DNA from 2 places in the Pseudoalteromonas maricaloris genome. Region 1 is predicted to be linked to the other one. Evidence: riboswitches for the same ligand, from Rfam matches in the RefSeq annotation. Region 1 holds a riboswitch; the other holds the start of a gene.
What was found. Region 1 has a riboswitch for cobalamin ahead of CTT31_RS13795 (ABC transporter ATP-binding protein). Riboswitches for the same ligand answer to the same signal wherever they lie in the genome.

Region 1 (4,218 bases):
CGCCCCGCTGAGCGCCGCTAAAATTGCAGCTGCAGAACTGGTATTGCCAATCCCCATTTCACCAAAAGCAATCACGTTGCTACCCGCTTCAATAGCGGACATCACCACTTGCTCTCCATATTCAAGTCCTTGCTTGAGCTGCATTTCGCTCATCGCGGGTTGTTTATGGAAGGCATGAGTAATATCGCCAAGTCGCTGCGAGCGCAAATTCGGCGCAGGCTCGCATGGCACTAACGTGCCACAGTCTACTACGGTTAACTGCCAACCAAGTTGTCGACAAAAGACGTTGATCGCTGCACCGCCCTGCACAAAGTTTGCAACCATTTGCCCAGTCACTTCGCTTGGCGCAATAGAAACCCCTTGGCTTGCAATACCATGGTCACCCGCAAAAACAAACATTGCAGGGCGTGTTATTGCTAACTGCTCTATGTTTAATTGCGTCTGCCCTTGTGAGAAGATCTGTACTAGCTGCGCAGCCAAGACTTCAAGCTTACCAAGCGCACCTAGCGGTTTGGTTTTTAAATCAATGCGCTGTTGAATAAGCGTGTTTAAGCGAGTATCTAACGGTTTAACCATGGGTAACTCCGACGCCTCCAGAGCGGCGATTTTTGAAAATAAGCAATGCTAAGAAGAACACGCTGCCAATGGCGGCGGTGATCACCCCCACGGGAAGTTCCTGATTATCGATAAGCGTGCGCGACAATACATCCACCCATAGCATCAAAAGCGAACCGCAAAGCGCGGTGGCCACAAGCCCAATGACCTTTGCTTGCGAGATAAAAAAGCGCACGATATGCGGGATCATCAAGCCTACAAATCCGACTCCGCCGCACGCAGCCACAAGTACTGCGGTGAGTAAGGAGCTCAATAACAACATACCTATTCGCACTCGTCCTACATTCACGCCAAGCGTGGTGGCACTCTCATCTCCGAGCAACAAAGCGTTGAGTGGCCGACGCATCACTAAAAGCGTGATAAAACTCAGTAGCACGACCAAACAAGGAAGCCATAGCCATTGCCAGCTCGCCCTTGCAAATGAGCCTAGATTCCAAAACAAGATTGCACTGATGGCTTGAGGGTCACTCCAATAAAGCAACAAGCTGGTAAAGGCACTGAACAGAAAAGAAAGTGCAACGCCCGCCAAGAGCATAGTTTCCACCTGCTGTAGCGCATTGCGATTTGCCACAAATAAAAGTAGCAAGATAGACAGCAAACTTCCGACAAATGCAGCCCCAGACATCATTAGGCTAGACTGTGCACCAAATAGCGCGATAAGCACCACCACACCGAATGAAGCACCTGAAGAAATACCAAATAAATAAGGATCAGCTAGAGGGTTACGCGTCACGGTTTGTAAAATAAGACCCGCTATCGCCAGTCCTGCTCCCGCGCTCATCGCCAGTAACGTCCGTGGCAGACGAAGCTCAACTACCACTCGTTGTTGAAGTACGTTGGGATCGAAATTAATAATCGCTTGTATAACCGTATGCCAAGATAAATCAATCGCACCGATCTTAAGTGCCATCAGCATGCTAAAACAGCACAAGCTCAATAGCAGTATCGATATCAACGCGATCCGCTTTGCGGCAATCATAATTGATACCCGTAATGAAAGCGTATATGTGGGATCTCACTGTTATTTGGCGGATGGCAGACAGTAGAAACCTCTGCGCATACCCCAAAAACTTGGCTTAATAGGCTTTCGGTAATGACTTCAAGTGGCGACCCATCTGCAACAAGCTCACCGTTATTTAATACTAATAAGCGGTCGCACAAGGCGCTAGCCAAATTTAAGTCGTGAAAAGACGCAATAATAGTAACACCAAGCTGTTTGGCCAGCTCCATAATTTGGATTTGATATTTAATGTCCAAATGGCTGGTGGGCTCATCCATTATCAATACTTGAGGCGCTTGCACCATGGCACGTGCGATCATTGCCCTTTGCTTCTCCCCACCAGACAAGGAGCTAAAACATTGCTCCAATTTATGGCTCAATCCAACCTGCTCAATGGCATGTAAGATTGCCTGTTTTTCAGCAGCCGTTGTTGTCGCGAGCAGTGATTTATTCGGTGTTAGCCCCATCAATACCATATCAAATAATGGCAGAGTAAACTCAGCGGGGATCTCTTGTAGCACCACAGCAACATGTCTCGCGTAGGCTTTACGTCCATAACTAGCTAACGGCTTATCATTGAAAAGTAGCGCCCCAGAACTTGGTGCTGTGTATTGATATAAAGTGCGCAGCAAAGTCGACTTTCCAGCACCATTCGGTCCGAGCAAACCAATAAATTCACCCGAATTAATAGCAAAGCTGAGTGCCTTTAAGATGGCTTTACCACCAAGCTGTACGCTAAGTTTATCGACTTGAAATTGTGGAGTGACTGCCATAGCACCTCTGATTGGGCACGGCAAAGTAGTAGCTTATAGACAAGCGACAACTTTGACTTAAGTCTGCCCGCTTAAGTATATGGATAGGCCTTGGTATCTGACTTATGCAAGAGACAAGGCTCATACACTTACAGTTGCGGGGACAGTTGAGGACTCACACCTCATTCCCAATATCTGCCTATCACGAAATTTGCAATATTATGAAGTCTAGACGTCTAAAATACAACTTTTGGCCAAGCAGTTTGGCAGCTGTCGTAAAACACCTCAACTTTTACTATACCCGCATAAGGAATATCTATCTTCGATTGGTATGCGGTGAGCTCGGGCGATAGGTCGAGAATAAGTGTTACAAGCGCTTTTATTACTCCTGCATGCGCTACGACGGCGATACACTCTTCACTTGGCGACGCCAAAATGCTGTGCCACCACGTGGCGACCCGGTGATGAAAATCATACATGGACTCGCCCTCAGGAGGCGTGTGCAGCCAAGGGTTTTGCCAAAAGTCACCGATGCTTGGAAATTGGGTTTCGCGCCAAAGCGTATCATAAGGTTGTCCATCCCATAATCCAAAATCAAATTCGGCGAGATTTGCCTCCACCTCAACGGGGAGTTGATACTGCTTTGCAAAGGCTGTGGCTGTATTCAGGCAGCGCTTCCTTGGAGAGCTAATAATACGCTGCAGGCCACTTAGACTCGTTAACGATTGCAGCAATTGCTGAGCACCTATGGTACTGAGCTCGGGATCTGTCACTCCAAGTAAATGGCCTGATAGAGTCGTTTCACCATGACGAACAAAATATAGCTGCCGCTGCATTTTTACTTAACCTAAGGTTTGTTACCCAAAAAGCAAAAACGCAAGCTAAGCTTGCGTTTTCAATTAATATCATTCTACGGTTACAGGATCTGGTTTTCTTTCCACATCTCTTCTTTTGCTAACCGCTTTTTGCGTTTGTCGCATGGATCGTCGCAATCACAAATTTTGTCAATGCCCATTGAGCCCAAACCACCACAGCTACTTGCCATGGATTTCTTTTGTACGATAACGCCTACTGCCATCGCAACAGCGATAAGCATAAGTAAACCGAAAGTAAGGAGGAATAAAGACATTATCTAGCCCCTTTTATTGCTACATTGAATTGAGTGACGACGCGCAAATTATACGCTTTCATGGCGTCACTCACAATTAAATTATGGGGTGTTGTACAGCTTAATTCAAGTACGGCTGAAATGCTTCACTCGCGTAACTCTTGATCCCTTCAGGACTTTTATACATCAAATACACGGGGAGTTGATGCTCGGTGGCATACGCCTTTGCACGTTCAGTGCCCATCACAGTCAATGCTGTTGCTAGGCCATCAGCCGTCATCGCAGATGGATGTAGTACCGTTACCGATACCAGCTCATGTTTAACTGGGCGACCCGTTGTAGGGTCAATAAGGTGTGTAAAGGTTTCACCGTCCATTTCGTAAAAAATACGGTAGTCTCCTGAAGTTGCAATACCATTTTTGCCGGGCTCTATCACGCGGTGAATTTGGCGTTGACCAACAGGCGCATCGGGTTTCTCGATAGCAATACGCCACTCACCATCCGGCTTCTTGCCAGAAACGCGAAGCTCGCCACCGATTTCAACCATATAGTCATGAATATCATGACTCTCAATCACCTCAGCGACCTTATCTATGCCATAACCTTTAGCGGTTGCAGAGAATGATAATTCCAGCCCCGCAACTGTTTTCGCAAGGCCACGCTCATTTAAAATAAGCTTATCGACACCGATACGAGTGCGCATATCGTCTAACTCGGCCTGTGACGGACGCATTGTTGGTCTT
Region 2 (4,218 bases), 440 kb from region 1:
CCCGCCGAGAAGTTAAGCCTATTGTTGGGCTGGCTGCCAGCGCTTATTCACTTCATCAAATAACTGTTGATTAAACGGTACATCAATATTTTGTTTTGCTGCTAGCTCGCAAATATAGCCGCACATAGCGTCAATTTCAGTGCGCCTGTTATTTGCGATATCCTGATTCATTGAAGAGCGATTGTTTGCTGTTTGCGCCATTACAGTGTAAGCAAGCGTGACTAGCTCGCTAAGCGCTAAGTTTACACCTGTACTTGTGGCCACAAGCTGTACTTCATTCATTAAATTAAGGATTTGGGCTGCGTATTTGGGCTGTCTTAGCTGACCATTTGCGACTTGTTCCAATGCACTTAACGGGTTAATGGCAATATTAACCGCCAGCTTTTTCCAAAGTGTTGGCATGATATCAAACGTGGTTTGGGCATTTTCAAATGTGCTAAACAGTTGCGAGAATACGCGCGGGTAGTGGCATTCTGCTGGTGAATTTAACGGCCCAAACCAAGTTGCACCTTGTCCTGTATGATGCACAATGTCTGCGACTTTATAGCCCGCAATGGATGTGCTTAAGAAGTAGGCGGATTGTGTTTTTTCAAGCGCTGCTAACTCACCAGACCAATCTACCATGCCATTATGACTAAGGATTAGTGCGCCATTTTTTGAAAGTGCGGGTCGAAGCGCTTGGAGTGCTTCGATTACTTGATATGCTTTAACGGGAATGATTAGCGTATCTATACTGCTGGCAGGGAGTTCTGCAAGTGTTTTGGTGCTGCATGGGATGGTTTGTTGAATACTTGCTGTTTGATAGCGATAAGTCGCCGCGCGTTTATTTCGAGTGATCAGCGTAATTTGATGAGATTGACTAAGGTGCTGGGCGAGCAGTAATCCTATCGCCCCTTCACCTAAAATATGTATGTTAGCCATGTTTTCTGTTGCGCCAACTTGTCCAAATATAAAATAGAACAAAATAACTGACCGCACCGGCTAAATCAGCTAAAAAATCAGCGGTAGATGCTTGGCGATACGGTAATGAATGTTGCATCCACTCAATTCCTGCTCCATACAATGACAGCAATACTATGTGTGTCCATACTTTCACTTTAAAAGCATGGTGAGAGATAAACGCAAGCACAAAAAATACACCAAAATGTGCCACTTTATCGATATTTGGGAACAGCTTTGGAGACAAGCTAATTTCCTTTGCGAATAGCACCGTACATATAATTAAAGAGATAATCAAAAGAGCTTTATAAACGCGCCGTGTCACAATACATCCTACTTCTGTATGACTAAGAGAGCAGTATACCATCGAAAACTGTCCATTGGGTGAACATCCTAATACGCTGTTTAAAAACTTAAAGTAACTCAAATTAAGCATAAACTGCTATAATCGAGCCAAAATGACTTTAGGAGAGAAGCATGCCTTCATTTGATATTGTATCTGAAATTGATATGACAGAAGCAAAAAATACCGTAGACAACGCGGTTCGTGAGCTTGATACACGTTTTGATTTTCGTGGCGTAGATGCGTCAATCGAGCTAAGCGGTGAAATGATTAACCTCAAAGCGGAAGCAGAACAGCAAGTTATGCAATTGTTCGATATGTTAGTGGGTAAAGCGGCAAAGCGTGGCCTTGATGTGGCAAGCTTCGAGTTAAAAGACATTGAGCGCTCTGGCAAATACGTTTCACGTAAGGTGGCGTTAAAGCAAGGCATCGACAAAGAGATGGCGAAAAAACTGGTTAAGCTTATTAAAGACTCAAAAGTTAAAGTTCAAGCATCAATTCAAGGCGATACGGTACGTGTAACGGGTAAAAAACGTGACGATTTGCAAGAAACGATGCAACTGGTTCGTACCGGTGAGCTTGGCCAACCATTTCAATTCAAAAACTTCCGCGACTAATTACGCTTTACTTCATTCCAAAAGTGCATAGATTGCACTTTTGGATTTCTAGACGTCCATTGACAATCATTCCGAAACCCAAGACAATAGCCTCGCATTTTCAAGGTGCTGTACACAACCTAGTGTGGTTGCTAAGTGTATAGATAATCGGGAAACTGGTGCGAACACAAGGGAACATCTAATTGCGTTAATCAACAATAAATTGAATAAGACAGTTTATTGCACGTGATTAGCTTGGATCGGTTCTATGCCAGCGCTGCCCCCGCAACGGTAGAGTGAACTGCTAATTTGCAGGTTTACTGAGCCCGGAGACCGGCCTTGAAACAGTCACTTTGTGTTCTTGTACGGTGGGTACAAGTTAGGGGAAACCATGTTAAATAAAACTGCTCTAAGCGCGGCGATAGCGACGGCGCTCTCTTTTTCAGCGTTTGCTGATCAAAATGTTGAACATATCACTGTTACTGCCAATAAATTTGAACAATCTCTAGAAAGCGCACTGTCTGCCATTACGGTTATAGGTCGTGCTGATATTGAAAAAAGCAATGTTCAAGATGTCGTATCGCTACTCGATAATGTCGCAGGTATTCAAGCGGTTAGAAACGGTGGCTTCGGCCAAAGTGTGAGTTTATTCCTACGCGGTAATGATGCTAAGCATACGCTAGTGTTAATCGATGGGGTTCGAGTGACGGATGCAAACTCCGGTGACAATTCGCTCACTAATTTACCACTTAATAGCATCGAAAGGATTGAGATCATTCGTGGTGCCAAAGCTGCGATTTATGGTTCAGATGCCATTGCTGGCGTGATTAATATTATTAGTCGCGAAGGGAATAACAATACTATCGCGCTTACGACTGGGAGTAACAATTACTCCAAGACCGAAGCAACGGTAAATTACAAAAAAGACAAGTTTAGTATTGCAGCTAATGCGGGTTACACTCATACCGATGGCTATGATGTGATAGAGAAAGACCCTGAAGCTGCAATCACAAAAAACCATGACCGTGATGGATATTATAACGGTAATGCCGGTTTAAATGTGCAGTATGGTGATGAAGAAAGTGGCATTTTTAGCTTACGTTCACAGTACAGTGAAGGTGAGGGGGAGTATGACTCTTTTGGTAGTGATGCTTACCGTTTCCATAACTACACCAATAAGTTGACGTGGAAAAGACGTACTGACAAGTTTAGCCAAAGTGCGTCATACAGCTTAGGTAAGGAACAAAACGTTCAAATCGGTAATAGTGCTGACGATAACGCTTATGTCACCAAACGCAGCCAATTTGAATATCAGTCGCAATATAGTTTAACTGAAGCTTTGATCTTCACGGGTAACTTTACCTTTCTAAATGAAGATGTTGGTGATTCTACCGCCTCTTTTTCAGAGCCTGAGCGTGATAACTTATCTTTAGCACTAGGTGGGTTTTACAACGATGAAAATTGGCTGGCAGAGGTTGTACTGAGAACGGATGATTATGATTTTCATGGTCGTGCAAACACCTACACAGTTGCTGTAGGCAAGCAACTCATGGATGGCCTGAGTGTTAAGTTGAATCATGGTACTGCCTTTAGAGCACCTTCTTTATCACAGGCGTTTGTGATTGATAGTCCTTACTATCTGCCTAACCCAAATATTAAGCCGGAAGAAGCCACTAATAATGAAATTATTGTCACATGGAGCGGCGAGAACTTCCGTGTGGAAGCTGCGGTATACGATAACCGTATTACCGATAAAATCGTTTATCAGCAAAATGATAAATGGAAATACGTCCCTTACAATGTTCAGCGCGCTGACTTTGAAGGTGCTGATCTTTCTATCGAAATTGAAGACAACTTTGGTATCGAGCATACGGTAAATGCGAGCTATGTGAGTGCTAAAGACGCTGATACCGATAAGCAATTACAGCGCAGAGCGAGACGTACCTTAACTTATTCAGTCAGTAAAGAGTGGGAAAATGTCGACGCAACACTGACCTTAGTCCATAGAGGTAATCGCGACGATAAAGTATGGGGAGCTGAAGGTGCATATACAGTGACTTTACCGTCATATACGCTGTTTAACTTAGCTGCTAACTATACGTTTTTCGACGGATTCAAGTTAAATGGCCGAATTGAAAACTTAACCGATAAGCGTTATTTCAATGCCACAGCGGGCGAAGCAAAAGATGGCTCTTTACTGGGCTATAAGCCACTAGGTAGACAAGCCTACGTTGGTGTGAGCTACAGCTTCTAATGCGTTAACTGCTTTTCTATACCCAGAGTGATCCATCATGAGTAATGGATCACTTTTCTTATTTATCATTTAGGGCCTGTTGACCT

Region 2: it holds a riboswitch for cobalamin, as region 1 does, so the genes downstream of both, CTT31_RS15795 (TonB-dependent receptor domain-containing protein) here and CTT31_RS13795 (ABC transporter ATP-binding protein) in region 1, are expected to answer to the same signal.

The regions. Positions count from the first base shown of each region.
Region 1 covers NZ_CP024625.1:3,117,287-3,121,504, forward strand. The annotation lists gene cobT (nicotinate-nucleotide--dimethylbenzimidazole phosphoribosyltransferase) at 1-576, opposite strand, end outside; gene CTT31_RS13790 (FecCD family ABC transporter permease) at 569-1,594, opposite strand; gene CTT31_RS13795 (ABC transporter ATP-binding protein) at 1,591-2,388, opposite strand; cobalamin riboswitch at 2,458-2,585, opposite strand; gene CTT31_RS13800 (histidine phosphatase family protein) at 2,604-3,203, opposite strand; gene nqrM ((Na+)-NQR maturation NqrM) at 3,284-3,496, opposite strand; gene CTT31_RS13810 (FAD:protein FMN transferase) at 3,597-4,218, opposite strand, start outside.
Region 2 covers NZ_CP024625.1:3,554,958-3,559,175, reverse strand. The annotation lists gene CTT31_RS15810 (ketopantoate reductase family protein) at 19-921, opposite strand; gene CTT31_RS15805 (VanZ family protein) at 914-1,264, opposite strand; gene CTT31_RS15800 (YajQ family cyclic di-GMP-binding protein) at 1,417-1,899, shown strand; cobalamin riboswitch at 1,986-2,234, shown strand; gene CTT31_RS15795 (TonB-dependent receptor domain-containing protein) at 2,270-4,132, shown strand.